DNA from 2 places in the Nocardioides sp. NPDC006273 genome. Region 2 is predicted to be linked to the other one. Evidence: predicted binding sites of a transcription regulator. Region 2 holds the regulator's gene; the other holds the start of a gene.
What was found. Region 2 encodes LexA, which represses DNA repair genes until DNA is damaged. Its sites were predicted from a motif close to TCGAACANNTGTTCGA; they were not measured.

Region 1 (11,633 bases), on a different contig from region 2:
GGTGGTCGGGGGCCGCGAAGCAGGCCGTCGCGCCCGGATAGCGACGCGGGATCGAAGTGAGCCAGACCCAGGCCATCCGCGCACCGATCCCACGGCCCACAAAGGCCGGCTCCCCGATCGCGTAGTCGAAGCCGATCGCGTCCGGGTCCGGGGTGAGCAGCGCGTAGTCGGGCTGCGCGCTGATCCGGTAGTCCTGGCAGAAGCCGATCGAGCGCCCGTTGGCCTCGATCACCCAGAACGTCACCGGCGTCTTGCCGTCGATGTCGGGCCCGTAGTTCTCCGTCACCCATTCGGGCGTCGGCTCACCGTCGACGGCATACCACCGATGCACGTGCTCCGCGTTGAGCCAACGGATCAGGTGTGGCAGGTCGCCGCGGGTCATCGGGCGCAGCGCCACCACGGGCATCGGGTCGGAGGAGAACTCCTTCACCTCTCCGGAGAGGTCCAGAGCGTACGCAGGGCGCCCGGCGATCCTCGTCGCCGCCGCCGCCCAGCTCTCCCCCGGGCGCGTCACCCCACCGAGACGCTGTGTCCCGGTGTGAACGGCGACCGGCGTGAACATGCACCCAGGTTAACGCCGCTGGGTCAGTGGGCCAGACCGCCGCGGCGGTCGACGAGCGGCGGCTGGGAGGACCAGGGGAAGTCGATCCAGCGGTCGGTCTTCTTGTAGACGTAGTCGGCGTTGATCACCGTCCACGGCTTCTCGAAGATCACCGCGGTGCGGGCCTCGGCCACGTGGCCCTCGCAGAAGTCGTGCACGATCTCCAGGGTCTTGCCGGTGTCGGCGACGTCGTCGGCGATCAGCACCTTCATCCCGGTCAGGTCGACGGCCGCAGGCGTCGGCGGGAGCATCATCGGGACCTCGAGACGCTCGTTGACGCCGGTGTAGAACTCGACGTTGACCGCGGACAGGTTCTTCACGTCGAGGGCGTAGCCCAGGCCCATCCCGAGGGCCAGGCCACCGCGTGCGATCGAGAGCACGATGTCGGGCTCGTAATCGCTGTCCACCACCTGCTGGGCGACGTCGCGTACGGCGCTGCCGAACAGCTCATAGGTCAGGATCTCGCGCTCTTGCTGCTCACTCACAGATCGGATTCTGACACGACATCAGCGGCGTCATATTCATCGGCGAGCGAGAGCTCCTCGCGGACGATGGCGAAGGCCACACCGGCACCGTATCCCTTGCGGGCGAGCATCCCCACCAGGCGCCGGGTCTTGGTCTGATCGTCGAAGCGCTCCAGGGACCGCAGCTTGCGCCGAACCATCCGCCGGCCCGCCTCGCGCTCGTCGTCGGGGTCGATCTCGTCGAGCGCCTCACGGGCCACCTCGTCGTCGATGCCCTTGCGGCGCAGCTCCTGGGCGAGGGCGCGTCGGGCCAGGCCCTTGCCCGGCTGTCGGCTGGCGATCCAGGCTCTGGCGAAGGCCTCGTCGTCGATCAGGCCGACCTCTTCGAACCGGTCCAGCAGCCGGGTCGCCAGAGCTGCCGGAACCTCCTTCTTCTCCAGCTTGTCGGCGAGCTCCTTGCGGCTGCGCGCCTGGCCGGTCAGGGCGTCGAGGAGGATCTTGCGGGCGATCGCCTCGTGATCGGGCTCGGGGTCGTTCTTGGGGTCGGCGGGATCCGCGGGGCGGCTCTGTCGTCGACGCGACCGTGTTGGTTTCGACACGGATTCGCTCGTCCCTCGCGAATCCGGCTCAACCGACGGGGAGGACAGGGCTTTGCCGGCCCAGGCCTCGACGCCGAGGGTCACGTCCCCCAGCCAGTCGGGCGCGGGCCGTTCGTCCACCCAGGGGTCCTGGGTGGACGAACGGTTGCGCTCAGACGAAGCCACGGGTCAGTCGGTGCCTGTGGACCTAGAAGTCCTCGACACCGGCGGGCTCGGCCACAGGAGCCGCCTCGCCCTCGGCCGGGGCGTCGACCGTCGGCAGGACGCCGAGCTTCTCCAGGATCCGCTTCTCCAGCTCGTTGGCCAGATCGGGGTTGTCCTTGAGGAAGTTGCGGGAGTTCTCCTTGCCCTGACCGAGCTGGTCACCCTCGTAGGTGTACCAAGCGCCGGCCTTGCGGACCAGGCCGGCCTCGACACCGACGTCGATCAGGCCGCCCTCGCGGGAGATGCCCTTCCCGTACATGATGTCGAACTCGGCCTGCTTGAACGGCGGGGCCACCTTGTTCTTCACGACCTTGACGCGGGTGCGGTTGCCGACCATGTCGGTGCCGTCCTTGAGCGTCTCGATCCGGCGCACGTCGAGACGCACCGAGGAGTAGAACTTCAGCGCGCGACCACCGGTCGTGGTCTCGGGCGAGCCGAACATCACGCCGATCTTCTCGCGCAGCTGGTTGATGAAGATCGCGGTCGTGCCGGAGTTGTTGAGCGCTCCGGTCATCTTTCGCAGCGCCTGGCTCATCAGTCGAGCCTGCAGACCGACGTGGCTGTCGCCCATCTCGCCCTCGATCTCGGCCCGCGGCACGAGCGCCGCGACGGAGTCGATGACGATCAGGTCGAGCGCGCCCGAACGGATCAGCATGTCGGCGATCTCCAGGGCCTGCTCACCCGAGTCGGGCTGGGAGACCAGCAGGGCGTCGGTGTCGACGCCGAGGTTCTTCGCGTATTCCGGGTCGAGCGCGTGCTCGGCGTCGATGAAGGCCACGATGCCACCGGCGCGCTGCGCGCTGGCGACCGAGTGGAGGGCAACCGTCGTCTTACCCGAGGACTCCGGACCGTAGATCTCCACGACCCGCCCGCGAGGCAGGCCGCCCAGACCCAGCGCCACGTCGAGCGCGATCGAACCGGTCGGGATCACCTCGAGCGGAGCCCGGGTCTCATCGCCCAGCCGCATGACCGAGCCCTTGCCGAACTGTCTTTCGATGTTGGCGAGAGCGGCATCCAATGCCTTCTCGCGGTCACCTGCCGCCATGTTCTTTCCTTCCTGAGGGGCAGACTTCTTCCCCTTGCCTGTCGCTTGTCCACGTGTCTTCGTCGTCATCAAGGCAGACGCTAGACGGGACCACCGACAGTTTTGAACGGGACCCTCCGGCACGGTGTCTCACAGCCCTGTTCTGCCTGGGGCGAAAGCGCGAAACACACTCCACCTACCACCACACAGTAGCCCGAACAAGCGTTCGATGTGAACACTTGTTCGGGCGTGTCGAGCCTGCCGGATCCTCAGTGACCCTGCATCTCGACCTGCTCGGCAGGGGTCGGGTCGCCGGCGACCGCGTCAGCGACCGCGACCGACAGACCGCCGAGCATGAAGGCGACGATCACTGCAGCCAGGGCACCGCTCGAGAACGAGGGAAGGTAGCGCCGGAAACCCTCCTGGACCGGCGCCGCACCGTGGTACTGGTGCGTCAGCGCATGTCCCTTGCCCCGCTGGAGCAGGTATCGATTGACCGGGAAGGCCGCCACGAAGGCGACCGAGAGGGCGATCATCATCGCGAGCCAGAACACCACGTTGACCAGGCCGGCCTCCATGGCCCCGGGGATGAGCGCCATGACCAGGTTGTCGACCAGCTCCATGGTCGCGATCGAGAGGGTGTCGGCCGCGAGCACCACGCTGAACGCCGCACCGACGGCCAGGCCCGACTTGAGCAACGGGAGGGTCGAGAGGGCATACCCGAAGGCGAACGCCAGCGAGACCGCCAGGGCGATCGTCCAACCCGTGCTGAGCCCGATCGCGGTGCCGATCATCAGCCCGGCGATCTCACCGATCGCACAGCCGGTGAGGCAGTGCAGCGTGGCGCTCGCAGCCATGGCGTTCACCCCACCGCCGTGCCCGGCGTGTCCCCCATGGTCGCCATGGCCGGCATGGTCGCCATGACCTTCATGCGTCGAGTGCTGATGTCCTGCGTGGTCATGTCCGGCATGCAGGTGCTCGTCATGCGACGTCATGTCGCTCCCTTGCTCGATCGTTCGGAATCCCCTTCACCATGATTCATACCCCATAGGGGTATGAATCACAAGCGATGATCGGGTCACGAGCCCGCTTTGTCCGCCGGTGATCGACTGCTTAGGGTGTGCTGTGTGTGGACGGCAGCACGACGACGGCAGCGGATGACCGGGATGGTCGTACGCGGCGGTCTGCTCGCAGCGGTCGTCGTCACGGTCGCCGGCCTGCTGGCCATGCATGCGCTGAGCCTCCACGGCAGCCGCGCCGACGGCGAGCACGCCTCACTGGGCCTGCCGGCCGTCCACGTGGGGCACACCCACGCCCTCGACCACGCCGAACATGCCCGCCACGCCGGCGCCGGAGCACCCGGACACGCCGGAGGCCCCGGAGACCGGGAACACACGGCGATGATGCTGTGCGCTGCATTCCTGCTCGCCGCGGGCGCGCTGCTCCTGAGCAGGTTGTGGCGGCGTACGCCTGTCTGGTGGCTCAGCCGCGTCCACAACTGGTCGCGAACGGCCGGATCCATGCCCCTGATCACCCGTCTGGCGACCGGCCCGCCATCTGCGTGGGCCTACTCCGTCATCAGGTGCTGAGCGGCCTCGACCCAGCCGCGACCCGGGCCACGCCCGCGGTCCAAGCTGGGTCAGTGATGCCCACAAACAGCACCTGACAAGGAGAAACAACAGATGCGTACGCAACGCACCCTCCCCCGCTCGACCCTGGCCGCGGCCGGCCTGGCCGTGCTGCTGACGCTGTCCGCCTGCGGTGGCGACGACGAGGCCGGAAAGCCCCAGGAGCTCTCCGAGACCGAGCACAACAAGGCCGACGTCACCTTCGCGACCGACATGATCCAGCACCACGCCCAGGCGATGTCTATGGTCGACCTGACCACGGACCGCAAGCTCGAGCCTGAGGTCCAGGAGCTCGCGGACGCGATCCGGGCGGCCCAGAGCCCCGAGATCGAGACCATGTCCGGCTGGCTCCAGGAGTGGGGCGAAGAGGTGCCGTCGACCATGCGCGACCACGTCAACGGCGGACACGAGGGCCACGGCGGCGAGGACAGCAGCATGTCCGACTCGATGGAGGGCATGGATCAGGACATGCCCGGCATGATGTCTGCCGAGGAGATGGACGCCCTCGAGAACGCCTCCGACGCCGAGTTCCGGAACATGTGGCTGGAGATGATGATCGAGCACCACGAGGGTGCGGTCGAGATGTCCGAGACCGAGCAGGACGAGGGCCGGTTCAAACCCGCGGTCGACCTGGCCGGGACGATCATCGAGTCCCAGACGAAGGAGATCGACACCATGGAGAAGCTCCTCGGCTGAGGATGCCGACAGGGCAGGGCCGCCAGCGGCCCTGCCCTGTCGCAGGTGTCTCAGGCCGACCGACGCCCCACGTACGCAGCTCCGAACAGCACCACGACCAGCACGATCGCGCAGAGCGCGAGCGCTGGATATCCGGCCACGTCGACGACGACCCCGGACAGGGCTCCCGCGGCGGCAGCGGCGACGCCCATGATCAGGTCGGCGGTGCCCTGGACGTCGGCGCGCACCTCGAGCGGGGTGTGGTCCGCGACCGAGGTGGCTGCCGCGATCGTGGCCAGCGACCAGCCGAGACCGAGCAGGAAGAGCCCGACGAAGATCCGCCCGGAGCTGCCCTGCGGCGCCGCGGCGCACAGCACCAGGGCAACCAGGAGCACCCCGCCGCCGAGCGCCATCACGTCGGCTCGGCCGACGCGGTCGGCGAGCCAGCCCGCGACCGGAGCGAAGGCGAACATGCCGAGGACGTGCCCGCTGATCACCAGCCCGATGACCTCCAGTCCGGCGCCGCCGTGCTCCATGTGGAGCGGGGTCATCACCATCACCGCGACCATCGTGGCGTGCGCCGCGGCCTGTCCGACCACCGCCGCTGCGAGCGCGGGACGCTCCCGGATCACGGCGAGCGCGCGGCGCCAGCTCGTTCCCTTCGGCGCCTCCGCGGGCGGAGCGCCCTCCCGGGCGACCAGCAGCGGATCCGGTCGCAGGAAGACCCCGACCACCAGCGCTGCCGCCAGCATCGCGACCGAACCGAGGGCGAACGGCCCGGTGAGCACCGGGATCCCGACGGCATCGGTGAAGAGCTCGGCGACCCCGGTCAGGTTGGGCCCGATGACCGCGCCGAACGTCGTCGCCCAGACCACGACCGACAGCGCTCGCGCGCGGCTGGTCGCAGGAGCCAGGTCGGTGGCCGCGTAGCGGGCGCCGTTGTTCGCCGCGGTGGTCGCGCCCAGCAGCACCGCGCCGACCAGCAGCAGCGTCATCGAGCCGACCACGCCCGCCAGGACAGCCAGCAGGCCCCCGGCCGCACCGAGCAGATAGCCCGCCAGCAGCCCGACCCGGCGCCCGCGGGCGTCCATCACCCGCCCCAGGACGTACGCGGCCACCGCGGCGCCCAGGACCTGGGTCGTCTGGGAGAGGCCCGCCATCGACTCCGAGCCGGACAGGTCACGCGCCAGCAGGGAGGCGGTCGCGATGCCGATGGTGATGCCCATCGCGCCGACCGCCTGGGTGGCGACCAGGGTGAGGATGGTGCGCTTCTGGACCGCCGCCGTCGAGCGCGGAGCAGCGAGGCCCGAGGTCATCTCACCGCTCCCGCGCCGGCAGCTCCAGGGTCTTCCAGACCGCGGCCCAGACCTCCTTGGGCGGAACCCCGTCGTCGAGCGCTTCCTGCGCGGTGCGCCCGCCCAGCTCGCCCATCACGAACTGGCGCGCCCACGCACGCGCATAGCCCGCGCCGAGCGCGTCTTCCATCCGGGACCAGAACTCCGTGTGCCTCATCGCCCCGAATGCTACTCAGCCACTGTCAGCCGCGCCGACGGGCGAGGACATCGAGCCAGACGTCCCCGAGGGGTCCGTCGGCATGCCCGACCTCGAGCACGTCCCAGCCTGCCCGGTCCAGCGCCGCCCGGAGCTCTGACTCACGCCAGTAGACGAAGAGACGGGGAGCCTCGACGTGGCCGCGGTTGATCCATTCCTCTCCCTCGCCCTCCTTCAGCGACACGTGCAGCGCACCGCCAGGACGGGTGACCTCGGCCAGCCTGCCGAGCACGGTCCCGAAGTCGTCGCGGGCCACGTGCAGCAGCGTCGCCGAGGCCCAGACCGCGGCGTAGGGGACATCGGGGTGGACCGGATCACGCAAGTCGTCGGTCAGCGGGTCCAGGCAGGCCGCGGCGTGGCCCTGCGTCCGCAGGTGCGCCACGAACCCCTCGCTGATGTCGGTACGCCGCACCCGCACTCCCCCGGCTTCGAGGGCCTTCGCGTCGTGGCCGGGCCCGGTGCCGATCTCGAGGACGTGGTCGCCCGGCTCGAGCTCGGCGAGGAACCGGTCGAGGAGAGAACGGTTCTCCTCGGAGAACGAGCTGCTCTCGACGTACGTCGCGACGCTGGCGTCGTAGGCGGCGACCGTCGCCCGCTTGGCTGCCGCGCGTACGTCCCACAGGTGGTGGACGACGTCGTGGAGGTGGTAGCGGCCCAGCGACTCGACGCTGAACACGTCGCCGTTGGAACGCGTCCCGCGACGGCCCCACGCGTCCGGCGGGACCTTCTCGTAGATCGTGGCCACCTCGTCGGCGGCGTCCATCAGCTCCTCGGCCACGACCGCCGGGTCCTGGCCGGCGTAGTCGCCCTCGACAGCGGCCGCGTCCTGGTCCCAGTTGGCGAACCGCGGCTCGTCCTCGGTCAGCATCTGCCGCACCCGCTCGCCGAAGATGCGGTGGACGTCGCGTACGTGTGCGGCGTACTCCAACGCCGACCAGACCCCGGGCCGAGTGCGGTCGCGCGCATTGTCGGCGGCGAGGTGGACCTCCCAGTAGGTCGCGTTGTCCCGCACGATCTCGGGGAGCCGGTCCGCGGTCACCGCGCCGGCGACGAAGCCGCACTCTGGGCAGGGCCGATCGAGGACCCAGGTCCAGTCCTTGGTGTCGGGCTCGATCGTCTCGAGCTCCACTTCGGCAGGCGCCTCATATGTCATACGTCAATCTTGACGGTCCACCGAGGCCGTCACGAGGGAGATCCTGCCCTTGAGACGCGAGTTGCTGCCGCTCAGGTGAGGAGTAGGGAGTCAAGCCGCCGTCGCACGACCACGAGCCCGATCGCGCCGAACGCCAGCAGGTAGACCACCGAGACCAGCGATCCCCAGGACGGCACCCCGAGCGTCAGCTCCCGGCACAGCACGACACCGCGGTAGAGCGGGGTGAACTCCACGATCCAGCGCAGCCACTCAGGGTAGGCCGTGATCGGGAAGAACGTGGCGCTGAACAGGAACATCGGCATCATCGCGAGGGTGACCTTCTCGAAGTCCTGCCAGGAGCTCATGTAGGTCGTCAGGGCCATGCCCACGGCTCCGAAGGCCGACCCGATGAGCAGCGCGGCCGGCACCACCAGGAGCGCCCACCACGAGTGGACCAGGTCCATCGCCACCATGATCAGCAGGAAGGCGGTCACGTAGATCCCGCTGCGCAGCTGGTTCCAGAGGATCTCGCCGATCGCGATGTCGGCGGTGCGCAGCGGCGTTGCCAGCATCTGGTCGTAGAGCTTGTTGTACTTCAGCTTGAAGAAGAAGTTGAAGGTCGCATCCAGCAGCGCCCCGTTCATCGCCGAGGCCGCGATCATTCCTGGAGCGACGAACTCGCGATAGTCGACCGGCTTCCCGGCGTACTCGAAGCCGACGACCATCGCGCCCACGCCGATGCCGATCGAGAACAGGTAGAAGACCGGCTCCAGGAACCCGGTGATGAACACCAGCCAGGCGCGCCGGTAGACCAGGATGTTGCGCCACAGCAGCATCCGAGCGGCCTCGCCGCCTCGCAGCGGCCGGGCGACCGTGGTCCCCAGGGCAGCGTTGAAGAGCGCCATGTCAGGACACCAGCCTCTCGCCCAGCCGGCGCACCGCCAGCCACCAGCACACCCCCGCGAGCACGCCGAGATAGCCGACGTGAATCGCGGCCAGGGCCCAGTCGATCTCCCCCAGCGCGAGCATCCGGGTGAGGTTCACGCCTTGCCACAGCGGCGAGGCCATCGCGATCTTCTCCAGCACCGGACCGAGGTTGGCGACGGGGAAGAAGGTGCCGGAGAAGAGGGTCAGCGGGATCATCCCCAGCCGGAAGATCAGCGCGAAGGACTCCTCGCCCTTGATCGAGAGCGAGAACAGCATCACCGGCGTGCCGAAGGCCAGCACCACCAGCCCCTGGACCAGCCACGCCACGAGCACGCCCCACCACGTCTCGAAGACCCCGAACGGGGTCAGCACCAGCAGGAAGACACCGCAGGCGAACAGCGTACGCAGCATCAGGAAGCCCATCTGGGCCAGCACTATGTGGGCGGCGGTCAGCGGCGAGGCGATCATCGAGAAGTAGATCCGCTGCCACTTGACCATCCCGTAGACGGGATAGGTCATCTCGGAGAAGGCGATCGTCATCGCATGGGCGGCGACCATGCCCGGCGCGACGAACGCCAGATAGGAGTCGGCGCCTTCCAGCGTGGTCGGGTCGGCCTCAACGAAGCCACCGAGCAGCACACCCAGCGCCAGCACGTAGAAGAACGGCGTCACGAAGGTCGTGATCACCCCGCCCTTCCAGGTGCGCGCCAGGACGGTGAGCCAGTAGTCGCCCATCCTCAGCGCACCGGAGACCAGCCCCGAGGGCGCGGTCGGCGGGGTGGCCGGCCCCGAACCGGCGTAGTCGACCATCAGTCGACCAGCGTCCGACCGGTGAGGTGCAGGAAGACGTCCTCCAGCGACGCGCGCCGCACCAGGGTGGCCACCGGCGCCAGGCCACGGCTGTGGACGGCCTCGATGACCGACTCGCCGTCGTCGCTGTAGAGCAGCAGCCGGTCGGGCAGCACCTCGATCCGCTCGGCGAGGTCCTCCACCTTGGCGGCCAGTGCCTCGTGCTCGCCGACGCCGAAGCGCAGCTCGGCGACCTCACGGGTGGAGTGCTCCTGGATCAGCCCCAGAGGCGTGCCGTGGGCCACGATCCGGCCCTGGTCCATGACCACGAGCTCATCGCACAGCTGCTCGGCCTCGTCCATGTAATGGGTGGTCAGCAGCAGGGTCACGCCCGCCTGCTTGAGCCGGAACAGCCGGTCCCAGATGACGTGGCGGGCCTGCGGGTCCAGCCCCGTGGTCGGCTCGTCGAGGACCAGGATCTCGGGCCGGTTGATCAGGCTCCGGGCGATGGTGAGGCGTCGCTTCATGCCGCCGGAGAGGTCATCGACCTTCGCCCTGGCCTTGTCGGTGAGCTGGACGAAGTCGAGCAGCTCCTCGATCCGGCCCTTCACCTCGGCTCTCGGGAGCCCGAAGTAGCGGCCGTAGACGTAGAGGTTGTCGTAGACGTTGAGCTCGACGTCGAGGGTGTCCTCCTGCGGGCACACCCCCAGACGCGCCTTGATCTTCGGCCCGTCCTTGGCCGGATCCATCCCGAAGACCCGCAGCTCACCCGCGCTCGGCGGCGAGACGCAGCAGATCATCCGCATCGTCGAGGACTTGCCGGCGCCGTTGGGCCCCAGGAAACCGAAGGCCACGCCTGGCCGCACCGTCACGTCGATGCCGCGCACCGCCTCGAAGTCGCCGAAGGACTTGCGCAGCCCGCGCGCGGAGATCATCAGGTCTTCACCCACGTCGGCAAAGACTAGACGCGGGCGCCGACAGTTTCGACCGAGTTCCGACTCGGCGCCTACTTGCCCTGCTGCTTCTGGCGCCGGTTGTAGTCGCGCATCCGCTGCGGTACGCCGACCACCGCCGCGTCGTAGGACGGGACCTGGTGCTGATTGGCGAACTTGTGCGCCCACTGCGGCGACGGCACGCGCCGCCTGGTCCACTCGCCGTCGTGCGCGACCAGCAGCAGCGTCACCTCGCTGACGACGGTGCGCGGCTCGACGAACCCCTCGACACCGCGCCGGGTCGTGACGAACTGCTCGAGATGCTTCTGGTCGGTGGAGTCCGCGGCGCGCACCCTTGTGGATCCGGTGTAGCTCTCGCCTGTCGGACGGCTCATGCGCGTCTTGCGGCGTCGGAAGCGATCGAACAGGCTCACGCGCCAATTGTTGCATCCCGGTGCCCAACGCAGGTCCGGATAAACCTGTTGGGCACCGGATCCGCGGTCGCCTATGTTGGAGCCTTTGACCCTGCGCCCCCAGCGAACCCTGCCGCCGACGGAGAAGCGATGAACCAGCCATGCCCATAGACGGGACCCACTCCCCCGACGGTCTCGACGATCTCGACGCCGAGCGCGAGCATCTGGCCGCCTCCCGGCGGGACCTGGCCCGGATGCGGCGGCGGGTGGAGTCGCTGGACTCCTCCACGGCCGGCAACTGGGTCAGCGCCGAGATCCTGGACGCCACCCTCGCCCGACGTCTCGAGCAGCTCGCCGACGACCCGGAGGTGCCCCTCTTCTTCGGTCGCATCGACCGGGCCGCTGCGGTGGGTGGTGAGCCCGGGGCGGAGCCCCTGATCGAGCAGAGCCACATCGGCCGGCGGCACATCTCCGACAGCGCGGGCGACCCGATGGTGGTCGACTGGCGCGCTCCGGTCAGCGTCCCGTTCTATCGGGCGTCGCGGACCGAGCCGATGGGGCTGGCGCGAAGGCGTCGTTACGGGTTCTCCCACGGCGAGCTGACGGCGTTCGAGGACGAGTCGCTGATCGACGGCGGACCCGAGCAGCAGGAGCACTCGGCGCTCCTCGAGGCCGAGATCGAGCGGCCCCGCGT
Region 2 (11,633 bases):
GAGTTGTCCAGCGACATGTATTCCGAGCACGGGTTGGAGCCGGTGATCCGGCCCGTCTCCGGGTTGGTGTGCCAGTCGTTGATGGTGTCGTCGTACTGCAGACCCGGGTCGGCACACTCCCACGCGGCGATCGAGATCTTGCGGAACAGCTCGCGGGCGTCGATCTCCTCGATGACCTCACCGGTGGTGCGGGCGCGGAGACCGAACTTCTTGCCCTCCTCGACGGCGCGCATGAACTCGTCGGAGACGCGCACGGAGTTGTTGGCGTTCTGGTATTGCACGGACGAGATGTCCTTGCCACCCAGGTCCATGTCGAAGCCGGCATCGCGCAGCGCGCGGATCTTGTCCTCCTCGCGCGCCTTGGTCTCGACGAACTCCTCGATGTCGGGGTGGTCGACGTCGAGGACGACCATCTTCGCCGCACGGCGGGTGGCGCCGCCGGACTTGATGGTGCCGGCGGACGCGTCGGCGCCACGCATGAAGGAGACAGGGCCGGAGGCGGTGCCGCCGGAGGACTTCAGCAGCTCCTTGGAGGAGCGGATGCGGGAGAGGTTGAGACCGGCACCGGAGCCGCCCTTGAAGATCAGGCCCTCTTCCTTGTACCAGTTCAGGATCGAGTCCATGGAGTCGTCGACCGAGAGGATGAAGCAGGCAGAGACCTGCTGGGGGGACTCGGTGCCGACGTTGAACCAGACCGGCGAGTTGAACGCGAAGTACTGGTGGACCAGCAGCCAGGTGAGCTCGCGGCCGAAGAGGTCGGCGTCGGCGTCCGAGGCGAAGTAGCCGTTCTCCTTGCCGGAGGCGACGTAGGTGTTCACGACCCGGTCGATCAGCTGCTTCAGGCTCTGCTCACGCTTCTCCGTGCCGATCGCACCGCGGAAGTACTTGGTCGTCACGATCGTCGAGGCGTTGATCGACCAGAAGTCGGGGAACTCCACGCCGGTCTGCTCGAAGACGGTCGCGCCGGTCTTCCAGTTCTTCTGGACGACGTCGCGTCGCTCCCAGGTGATCTCGTCGTACGGGTGGACACCCTCGGTGCTGAAGATCCGCTCGATCTTCAGCCCGGCGCCCGCCTTCGTCGATGCCTCTGCTGCCGTGTCTGTCATTTCTTTCCCCCTGTTGTCATCGATCGCTGTGCCGTGCTGCTGGTCGGTGCTGATGGTGGAGTCTCCTGTTGCGCCCGTTCGGGCTTCGTACGTCTTGCTCTGAGTCGTGCTGGCTCTGCTGTTTAAAGGCCCAGGCAGGTCGCTTCCCCACGGCCTGCCTGGGCCGGTCTGTGTGCCGTCTCGATTCACATGGCCGTGGGATCTAGTCGGTGCCCACCGGGACCTCGACCGGATGTTCTGCCTCGAAGTCGTTGACTTCCCGTTCCGTACGCAGCATCTGGATCTCCCGCTCGAAATCCTCCGCCGAGCCGAAGGCCCGGTAGACACTGGCGAAGCGCAGGTAGGCCACCTCGTCGAGCTCGCGCAGCGGCGCGAGGATCGCCAGCCCCACCTCGTGGCTGGGGACCTCGGCCAACCCCTGGCTGCGCAGCGCCTGCTCGACCTCTTGGCCGAGGCAGGCGAGCTGGTCCTCGGTGACCGGGCGGCCCTTGCATGCCTTGCGGACGCCATGCACCGCCTTGTCGCGGCTGAACGGTTCCGCAGCGCCGGAGCGCTTGGCCACCATCAGCTGCATCTGCTCGACGGTCGTGAACCGCTTCCCGCACTCCTGGCAGACCCGGCGGCGCCGGATCTGGCCACCCTCCTCGGCCACACGGGAGTCGAGCACCTTGGTGTCGCTGTGTCGGCAGAACGGACAGTGCACGGTCGAGCCCCTCTCATGAAGCCTGTGGATCCAGGCCGTCTCAACGGCGGCCCGAGCCTGTGGAACCTGTGGATACGAGCGTGGACCCCTGTGGAACAACACCCTCATCGCTGTGAGTCATCCACCTATTCATGTGAACTAGATGTGGATAACTACAGCCGTGTAACTACTAGATGTAGTGGTAACCGTACGCCCGCCCCTCAGTCGATGCAAGCGCAGGGCGGGTTTCCCGCCTGCACGGCGTGTCGCCGGGCCAAACACCGAAAGATTCCGGTTCAGGGGCGCCGAACTGGGCTGCATGCGTAAGAATGACCCCCGTGACAAACATCTCCGGAGGAAATCGCGTCGGGTCGCGGAGAGGCACGCGCCCCAGAAGCGGTCCCCGGCCACCATTCATCTTGCCTGCGATCGCGACACTGGCCTCCCTGATCATCTGGGGAGTGCTGGTGTGGGTCGCCGTCGGTTTCGGGGCCGACGCACGGGGAGGCGATTCCGGCGCCTGGGTGAAGCTCGCCATCGCGGCGGTCTTCGCAGTCGCCTGCCTCTTCCTGACCTTCACCTTCGCCGGGAAGGCCTGGCGGGCCCTCACCGGCTCCCCCACCCCACCGCCCGCCGACGACTACGCCGGAAACCACTCCAACGCCTACGTGGAGGAGCAGGACTACCCGGGCCAGGCCTACTCGGAGCAGGACTACTACGGCACCGGCTCCTACGGCTACGAGGACACCGGCTCCTACAGCCGACACAGCGCCGACACCGGGAACCAGCAGCAGCCCTACGGCAGCACCGGGAGTCGCTCGGCCTACACCGACACGAGCTCCCAGTCGCCATACGGCTATCCCGGAGACGATCAGGGCTACGGCAGCACCGGCAGCCGGGCTGCCTACGGCGCATCGGCCTACCAGCCGCCGACCGCTCCCCCGCCGACCCCGCAGCCCTACTACTCCAACCCCTCGACGCCGACCTCGACACCACAGAGCACCTCGGTGTACGGATCGCAGGGATACACCACCGACGGCTACCCCGCCCAGCAGGCCGGATCGCCGCAGTACCAGTCCGGCTCCTACCAGGCGCCGACCGGCTACGGCCAGACCGGCTCTCGGGCTCGACTGACCCAGGATCCCGCCGCGACCCAGGCGATGCCCACCCAGCGGCCTCCCCAGGACCCGGCCGACCAACCGGACGACGAATGGCCGCCGCGACACGGCATCCGCAACAAGCAGTGGCCGCCGGCCGAGCCGGACAGCCCCTACCGCGGGCGTCACTGACCCTGACCCAGCGGGCCCCGAAACAGCGAGAGTGCTGCAGACGCTTCCCATCGTCTGCAGCACTCTCACTTTCCCCGGTTGCCGGCTGCCGGTCTCGAAGGAGCAGCCGGACATCTGTGTGGCCTATCCAGCCTGTCGAGATGAGCTCACGGCGCGGTCGGGACGATCAGGGTCTGCCCGGACAGGAGCATCGAGGACTCGAGGCCGTTGAGCTCCTTGATCGTCCGCTCCATCTCCCGAATCGAAGCGTCGGTGCCGATGACGGCCTTCTCGGAGATGTCCCAGAGCGTGTCGCCATCACCGACGACCATCGTGTGAGCGGCGGAACCGGAGCTTTTTTCGGCACCGCTCTCCACCGCGAACGCCACCTTCGCCCCGATCAGCGCGATCCCGAAGAGCACGACCAGCGCGAACGCGAACACGACGACCCGTCCTCGCCGGGTGAGCCGCACCGTCGAGCGACGCTCCTCACGCACAGGACGGGGCGGTTCGGCTACGGGCAGCACATAGACGGTTGCACTCATCACGGCCTCCAGTTCACAAGTCTCTCGATCACGTGTTCGATCGAGCACATGTTCGAAGTTAGATCACGTGTTCGAACAACGCAAGTGGCGCGCCCAAGAATTTTCGAGCGCCGACACGCGTCACAAACGAGATCGAACAGATGTTTGAAGTAGTGGTGCCAGAGGGACTAATGTGATGGCATGACCACGCAGAAGACAGGCACCGGATCAGGCGGTTCGAAGAAGAGCCGCGTCCGCGAGCTCCCCGACGGGCCGCCGGACGCGACCGGGCTCACGCCGCGTCAGCAGCGCATCCTCGCGCACCTGCGCGACAGCATCGAACAGCGCGGCTACCCGCCCAGCATGCGCGAGATCGGCGCCGCGGTCGGGCTGACCAGCACCAGCAGCGTCGCCCACCAGCTCCGCGCGTTGGAGCAGCGTGGTCTGATCCGCAAGGACCCGAAGCGACCCCGCGCCCTCGAGGTGTTCCTCCCCGAGGTGATGGCTCACCGCAAGGCCATGTCCGGCGAGGAGCCCGAGACGACGATCGCCTCCGAGGCCGCCGTCGACCCCAACCCCGACGCCACGATGGTCCCCCTGGTCGGGCGGATCGCGGCCGGTGGCCCGATCCTGGCCGAGGAGACGTCGAGCCAGCAGAGCGTCGAGGACGTCTTCCCGCTGCCCAAGCAGCTGGTCGGCAACGGCGACCTCTTCCTGCTCTCGGTCTCCGGTGACTCGATGGTCGACGCCGCCATCTGCGACGGCGACTTCGTGGTCGTGCGCCAGCAGCCGACCGCGGAGAACGGCGAGATCGTGGCCGCGCTGATCGACGGCGAGGCGACCGTCAAGACGCTCTCCCGCAAGGACGGCAAGGTGTGGCTGCTGCCGCACAACGCTGCGTACGAGCCGATCGACGGCACCCACGCGACGATCCTCGGCAAGGTGACGGCTGTTCTGCGTAGCCTCTGAGACCTGAATACTGCGTGAGATCCAGCCGCCGGCCCATACGGGACCGGCGGCTGCGTCGTCTCCTGCAGCGCCCGGCGTCGCCATCACGTCTCGCGGCCCGGATAGGCGTTTCACCGGTGTAGGGTCGGCCCTCTGCGCTTAGACTGCCCTGGTCTGCCTTCCCGAACGTCTGGTATCTCATGCGAAACATTGCCCGCCGGATCAACCGCAAACAACGCTCCCTCGTCCTGATCGCAGGCATGGTCGTAGCCACGTTCGCGGCCACCATGCCCGCAACCGGGTCGACCCCGGCGGGGTCGGTGATGACCGGCGGTGAGACCGGCGTCGAGCAGCCGGTGACGGAGAAGACGGCCCGCGAGGCGCTCGCCGCGGCCAAGAAGGTCAAGCGCAACCAGTCGGTGCGTGGCACCCGGCAGGTCGTGCCCGGCCGGCACGTCGCCGGCCGACCCGACGCGACGATCGCGCTGGCCGACCTGTGGAACGCCAAGGACGCTCTGGACGGCCCCAACCAGGTGGCGGCGCGCGAGCTGCTCGCCCGCCCCCGCGCAGCCACCCAGACCTGCAGCCACGCGGTCTGCGTCCACTACACCCCCGGCAAGGGTGGCGACAAGGCGTCCGTGGCCTACGCGAACCAGGTCCGCGACGTGGTCACGAAGGTCCACAACATCTACGTGAAGGCGGGCTACCGCAAGCCCGCGGCCGACAAGTCGGTCACCCCGGGCAAGGTCGACATCTACCTGGAGAACCTCTACGACGAGGGCTACTACGGCTACTGCGCGCCCGAGACGAAGGTCTCCAAGACCGCCGCGACCGCCTACTGCGTGCTGGACAACGACTACGCCACCAGCGAGTACGGCTCCATGAACACGCCCACGGAGAACCTCCGCGTGACGGCTGCTCATGAGTACTTCCACGCGGTCCAGTTCGCCTACGACGCCGGCGAGGACCGCTGGATGATGGAGTCCACCGCGACCTGGGTCGAGGACGAGGTCTACGACAGCATCAACGACAACCGGCAATACCTGGCCTACGGCCAGCTCGAGGACCAGCGCAAGCCGCTCGACAACTCCAACGTCTCCAACCTCGGCATCTACGGCAACTGGATCTTCTTCCGCTATCTCTCCGAGCGTTTCACCAGGAAGCGCGGTGACCTGCCGGCAGTGGTCCTCGACGTCTGGAACCGGGCCCCGTCGACCCACTCCACCCTCGCCATCCGCCGGGCGCTCGCCGCTCGCGGCACCACCCTCAAGGCGCAGTACGCCCGCTTCGCCGCCGCCAACCTGGCCCCCAGGAAGACCTACAGCGAGGGCCGCGCCTACTACGCGCCGGTCTACGACGGCCGCAAGGCACTGCCCGCGAAGCGGCAGACGGTCAGCGGCAAGTTCACCCTCAAGCACCTGACGTACGCCTCGCAGCGCCTCGTCCCGAAGAAGGTCGGCAAGGGCTGGAAGCTGCGGGTGAAGGTCGACGTGGCCCGCCCCAACGCCAACGCCGCCGTGGTCAGCATCTTCCGCACCGACGGCACCCGGGGCGTCTACTACCTCAAGCCCAACCGCGACGGCATCGCCACAAAGACCATCAAGGGCTTCTCCTCCAAGCGGATCCGCAAGGTCGAGGTCACCTTCGTCAACGCGAGCAGCAACTTCAAGTGCGGCAAGGGCACCGCGTTCTCCTGCCGCGGTGTCGCCTCGCCCGACAAGGCCACCCACCGCTGGTGGGCGAAGACCTACCGCTGACGCACAAACTCACGCCGAGTCGGCTCGTTCTGACGAGCCGACTCGGCGTGAGTTCTGGTCTGGACGAGCCGATACCGCTGGCTCAGGCAGAGGCCAGCTCGGAGAGCCGCTTGAGAGCCTTGCGGACGACATCGGGGTCGGTGGTGGCCCACATCGGCGGCAGGCTCGCCTTGAGGAACCCGCCGTAGCGGGCGGTCGCCAGGCGAGCGTCGAGCACGGCCACGACGCCACGATCGGTGGTGGTGCGGATCAGCCGGCCGGCCCCCTGCGCCAACAGCAGCGCCGCGTGGGTGGCGGCGACCTGCATGAACCCGTTGCCACCGGCCTTGTCGGCCGCCTGCTGCCGGGCCGACATCAGCGGGTCGTCGGGCCGCGGGAACGGGATCCGGTCGATGATCACGAGCTGGCAGGTGTCGCCGGGCACGTCGAGGCCCTGCCACAGCGACAGCGTCCCGAACAGCACCGTATGCGGGTCGGCGACGAACTGCGCGGCGAGCTCGGGCAGCTGGGCGTCACCCTGGGCCAGGGTGGTCAGGTGAGGCAGCTTCTGGCGCACGACCTCGGCGGCCGCCTCGGCGGCACGGCGTGAGGAGAAGAGCCCGAGCGTACGCCCGTCCGCGGCGTCGACCAGGTCGACGATCTCGTCCATGGTCTTGGCGCCCATGCCGTCGCGCCCGGGAGGGGGCAGGTGGCGGGCGACGTACAAGATCCCCTGCCTGCCGTAGTCGAACGGGCTGCCGACATCCAGCCCGATCCACGGCAGAACGTCCTCCGTACGCTGCGCCCCGGCACCCAGCTCGGTGCGCTCCTCCGCCTTCAGCCCGAGGGATCCAGCCACGGGGCCGAAGTCGCCGCCGAGCTTGAGGGTCGCCGAGGCGAAGACGACGGTCTTCTCCCGCAGCAGCTTGTCGCGCATCTGCGCCCAGACCTGCAGGGGCGCGACACACAGACGCGGCGGGATCCTGTCGCCGCCCTCGTTGATCCAGATGACGTCGGACTCGGCGGCAGCAGCCATCCGCTCGGCAGTGGTGAAGACCTCCTGCAGGCCACCCTTGGCCTGCTGGAAGCCGGGGTCGGCCCCTTCGGAGTCCTTCGGCTTGGGGAGCGCCGAGATCGCTGAGCGAGCAGCGTCACGCACGAGCACCAAGGCGTCCGAGACGACCTCGGGCAGCGTGATCAGCCGCCCAGGTGAGGTCTCGTTGATCGCTGCCCGGAGCGCGTCGGAGGCGTCGGCCAGGTCGTCGGCCTCGGAGCCGTCGATGTGTTTCTGGGCCCGTCGGGCGGCCCGCTCCACCTCGGCCGCGGTCAGCTCGTCGGTCGCCGCCTGGGTCACGCGCGCAACCAGCTCGTGGGCCTCGTCGATCACCACGGCGTCGTACTCTGGGATCATCGGCACCCCCTCGATCGCGTCGATCGCGAGCAGCGAGTGGTTGGTGACGATCAGATGGCTCTTCTGAGCCTTCTCACGAGCGACCTCGGCGAAGCACTCCTCGCCGAAGGGACACTTGGCGGCGCCGAGGCAGTCGCGGTGGTTGACCGAGACCTGGCGCCACTCGCGGTCGGTGTGCCGAGGGGCGGAGTCGCGCTCACCGCTCCCGCCCTTGTCCGCTTCCTTCTCGGCCCAGCTGCGGAGCTCGAGGACCTTCTCCGCCATCGCGCCCAGCGGCACGTCGACCAGGGTGCCCTGGTCGTCGGGAGCACCCTCGCGCACGCGGTGGAGGCAGGCGTAGTTGGAGCGGCCCTTGAGGACGGCGTAGGAGGCGTCGACGCCCGGGCGCGAGCCGATCGCCTTCACCAGACGCGGCAGGTCGCGCTCGACGAGCTGATGCTGCAGCGCCAGCGTCGCGGTGGCCACCACGACCCGGCTGTCGTGGAGCAGCGACGGGACCAGATACGCCAGCGACTTTCCGGTGCCGGTGCCGGCCTCGACCAGCAGGTGCTCCTCGTCGGCGAGCGCCTGCGCCACCGCGTCGGCCATCAGCACCTGACCATCACGGGTGGCCCCGCCGAGGGTCGCGACCGCATCCGCGAGGGCTTCGCGTACGGGCGACTGGGAGACGGTTTCGGTTGCGGTCACTCGGGCAACCTTAGCCGTGCGCGGGGACAGTCTCCGATCGGCTCTCCGCGATCCGCCGGGCGACGATCTCCCCGAACTGCATGTGGCCCGCGACAGTCAGATGGGTGTTGTCCTCGAGCATGGGCAGCTCGAGGTCGAAGACGTTGATGTACGTCACCCCGTACTCCGCCGAGACCCGCCGCATCATCTTGTTGACGACCCTGATGGCCTTGGCGCGCGAGTTCACCTTGGGCGCGCTGAGCACGATGACCTGGTGGTCCTTCAGCTCGTCCAGGGTCTCGCGGAAGCCCTTCTCGACCTCGTCGAGCTCGCTCTTGGAGTCGTTGATGCCGCCCTCGAGCACGACCAGGTCAGCCCCCTGGGCGAGCACGTCAGGAACGCGCTCGGGGAACGAGATCGGACCACACCGCTCCATCAGCCCACGCGAGTAGCCGGTGCCACCGAAGCCGGAGACCCGCACCTCGCCGTCGAGATAGCGCGGCCACGACTGACCTGGGTCGTCCAGCCCGAAGCCAGAGGCCCAGGAGTCGCCGATCACGACGACCTGCTCACCGGCTCCGGTCACCACTGCGGCACGGGCCACCGACTCTGCGGCCAGCCGCGTGCACAGGTCCTGGGTCACCTGCGTCTCGTGCTCCGGCACCTGCCCCGGGAGCACGCCATCGTCCTCGCTGGCACAGCCGGCGAGCGTGGTCACCAGGACAGCACCAGCCAGCGCGCCCACCATGATCGCGCGCGCTGCCCGACGTACCTCTGTCATCCGTGCCCTCTCCAACGACCGACCGTCCCAAGTGTGAGGGACGAGCCTGGCATCACCGATGTCGAAACGCCGAACTCAACGCCTGATCAGCGCCCTGTCGACGTCCCGAGACCGATGCCTGGAGATCAGTGCCCGATGATCAGGCAGAGTACGCGCTGCGCGCGCCTACTCCTTCGCTCGGCACGAACGGACGAGCAAGCTCGCCGCTCGGCCTCGCTCAGTTCGTGTATGCAGCCAGCTCGCCGGCCAGGTCCGCGTTGGCGCGGCCCTTGACGACGGTGCCTTCGGCAGTGTGCTCGAGGTGGTCGATCTCGCCGTGCTGGTGGATCCGGTTGACCAGGTCGCCCCGCTCGTAGGGAACCAGCGCGGTGAACTCCACGCCCGGCTTCGGCAGATCGTTCTCCACCGCGACGATGGCCTTGTCGATGCCCTCTCCGGTCTTGGCCGAGACCGCGACCGAGTGGGGCTCGGCACGCTGCAGCCTGGCGACCACCAGCGGGTCGGCGATGTCGGCCTTGTTGATCACGACCAGCTCAGGCACCTCGCTGGCGCCGATCTCGGCGAAAACCTCCCGCACCGCGGCCAGCTGACCCTCGGGATCCGGGTGGGAGCCGTCGACCACGTGCACGACCAGATCGGCGTCGGCGACCTCCTCCAGCGTGGACCGGAAGGCCTCGACGAGCTGGTGGGGCAGGTGGCGCACGAAGCCGACGGTGTCGGACATCGTGTAGACGCGGCCGTCGTCCGTGGTCGTCTTGCGGGTGGTCGGGTCGAGGGTCGCGAAGAGGGCGTCCTCGACGAGCACGCCGGCACCGGTGAGCCGGTTGAGCAGCGACGACTTGCCGGCGTTGGTGTAGCCGGCGATCGCGACCGCCGGAATGTGGTGACGCTTGCGGTCGGCACGCTTGGTGTCGCGAGTGCCCTTCATCGCCTTCAGCTCACGGTTGAGCTTGGCGATCTTGGTGTTGATCCGGCGACGGTCGGTCTCGATCTTCGTCTCACCGGGACCACGGCCACCGATACCGGCACCACCGGCGACCCGTCCACCGGCCTGGCGCGACAGGTTGCCACCCCAACCACGAAGCCGCTGCTTCATGTAGCTGAGCTGGGCGAGTTCCACCTGCGCCTGGCCCTCACGCGACTTCGCGTGCTGGGCGAAGATGTCGAGGATCAGCGCGGTCCGGTCGACGACCTTGACGCCGGTGCGGTCCTCGAGGTTCCTGAGCTGGCTCGGCGCCAGCTCGCCGTCGGCGATCACGGTGTCGGCGCCGGTCGCGGCAACGATCTCCTTGAGCGCCTCGACCTTGCCCCGTCCGATGTACGTCGCAGGGTCCGGCGCCTGGCGACGCTGGTAGATCGCCTCCAGCACCTCGGAGCCCGCCGTTTCGGCGAGCAGCGCGAGCTCGGCGAGGGAGTTCTCGGCGTCCGTCTGGGTGCCGCCGGCCCACACGCCCACGAGCACCACTCGCTCCAGCCGCAGCTGGCGGTATTCGACCTCGGTGATGTCCTCGAGCTCGGTGCGCAGGCTGGCGACACGCTTGAGCGCGTGTCGCTCGGCGAGCTCCATCGCACCGACGGTCGGGTCGGTCTCGGGATCCTCGTCTACGTAGCCCGACTCGCTGTATCCAATTTCTGGGGTGTCATCGAGCGCGTCCCAGTCCTCGGTGGCCTCGAGCTCGTCAGCGAGTGAGAAGTCGTGTGCGTTGTTCGTCATATACCAACAAGGATACGGCGCCGCACCACCCGGGGGACAATGCTTATCCGGCAGGCCGGCTCTGGCCGGATCCTCAGCGCTGATCGAGAGCCTCTCGCAGGACGGTCCCGACCTCCTCCGGCCGCTCGGCGACGTACGCAGCCCCGCCGGTCGCGTCGGAGATCGCCCGCAGCGCGCCCATGTCGGCGTCGGCAGTGATGCCGATCCCCAGGACCCGGACCGGCCGCAGTGGGTCGGAGGCGGCTTCCAGCTGATCGATGAGCTCTGTCAGGTCGAACGAGTCCGGATCGTCGTTGGTGCCGTCGGTGAAGATCAGCACGCTGTTGGACGCGAGCGGGTCGTAGGAGGCGACTGCGGCCCGGTACGCCGCGAGCGCGCTGTCGTGCAGGGCGGTGCCGCCGCCGGTGCGTGCCGTGAGCCCGGCGATCTCCCCCGTCAGCTGCGCGCGCTGGTTCTTCGCGGCCAGCTGGCGGGTCGGGACGAGCACGGCGTGGTCGCCGCCGAGCTCGCCCTCGGTCTTCTCGGAGAAGGCCCACAGCCCCAGCGCGGCGCCACCGGGGAGGAGCTCGACGGCCTCGGACACCGCCGCCTGAGTGAGCCCGAGGCGGGTCGTATCGCTACCGAGAGCAGCCGGCCAGGCCATCGACCCGGATACGTCCACGACCGCGATCGTCCGGGTGGGCCGCAGCTTGGCGTTCCACTCCGAGGCGGCCTCGGCCACGGCGGCAGAGTCGACCTGGGTGAACGCGCCGACGTTGGGAGACGGCTTGCCGGCTCCGGCGGTGCGGAAACCGGCC

Region 1: recA (recombinase RecA) is a predicted target of LexA. The motif match lies at 3,107-3,122, and genes of this name have one in related genera.

Annotation. Positions count from the first base shown of each region.
Region 1 covers NZ_JBEXSD010000001.1:208,433-220,065, reverse strand. Annotated here, with positions in the region: gene ABZZ22_RS01040 (GNAT family N-acetyltransferase) at 1-562, opposite strand, end outside; gene ABZZ22_RS01035 (phosphoribosyltransferase) at 586-1,086, opposite strand; gene ABZZ22_RS01030 (regulatory protein RecX) at 1,083-1,664, opposite strand; gene recA (recombinase RecA) at 1,852-2,913, opposite strand; gene ABZZ22_RS01020 (DUF4396 domain-containing protein) at 3,162-3,749, opposite strand; gene ABZZ22_RS01015 (hypothetical protein) at 3,755-3,877, opposite strand; gene ABZZ22_RS01010 (DUF6153 family protein) at 4,020-4,481, shown strand; gene ABZZ22_RS01005 (DUF305 domain-containing protein) at 4,575-5,216, shown strand; gene ABZZ22_RS01000 (MFS transporter) at 5,267-6,511, opposite strand; gene ABZZ22_RS00995 (DUF3046 domain-containing protein) at 6,513-6,707, opposite strand; gene ABZZ22_RS00990 (methyltransferase domain-containing protein) at 6,733-7,875, opposite strand; gene ABZZ22_RS00985 (ABC transporter permease) at 7,971-8,783, opposite strand; gene ABZZ22_RS00980 (ABC transporter permease) at 8,785-9,615, opposite strand; gene ABZZ22_RS00975 (ABC transporter ATP-binding protein) at 9,615-10,529, opposite strand; gene ABZZ22_RS00970 (hypothetical protein) at 10,601-10,960, opposite strand; gene ABZZ22_RS00965 (AAA family ATPase) at 11,101-11,633, shown strand, end outside.
Region 2 covers NZ_JBEXSD010000002.1:55,625-67,257, reverse strand. Annotated here, with positions in the region: gene ABZZ22_RS01385 (vitamin B12-dependent ribonucleotide reductase) at 1-1,106, opposite strand, end outside; gene nrdR (transcriptional regulator NrdR) at 1,309-1,809, opposite strand; gene ABZZ22_RS01375 (hypothetical protein) at 2,208-3,077, shown strand; gene ABZZ22_RS01370 (LysM peptidoglycan-binding domain-containing protein) at 3,224-3,601, opposite strand; gene lexA (transcriptional repressor LexA) at 3,782-4,549, shown strand; gene ABZZ22_RS01360 (MXAN_6640 family putative metalloprotease) at 4,729-6,285, shown strand; gene ABZZ22_RS01355 (ATP-dependent DNA helicase) at 6,368-8,362, opposite strand; gene ABZZ22_RS01350 (SGNH/GDSL hydrolase family protein) at 8,373-9,122, opposite strand; gene hflX (GTPase HflX) at 9,340-10,836, opposite strand; gene ABZZ22_RS01340 (VWA domain-containing protein) at 10,910-11,633, opposite strand, start outside.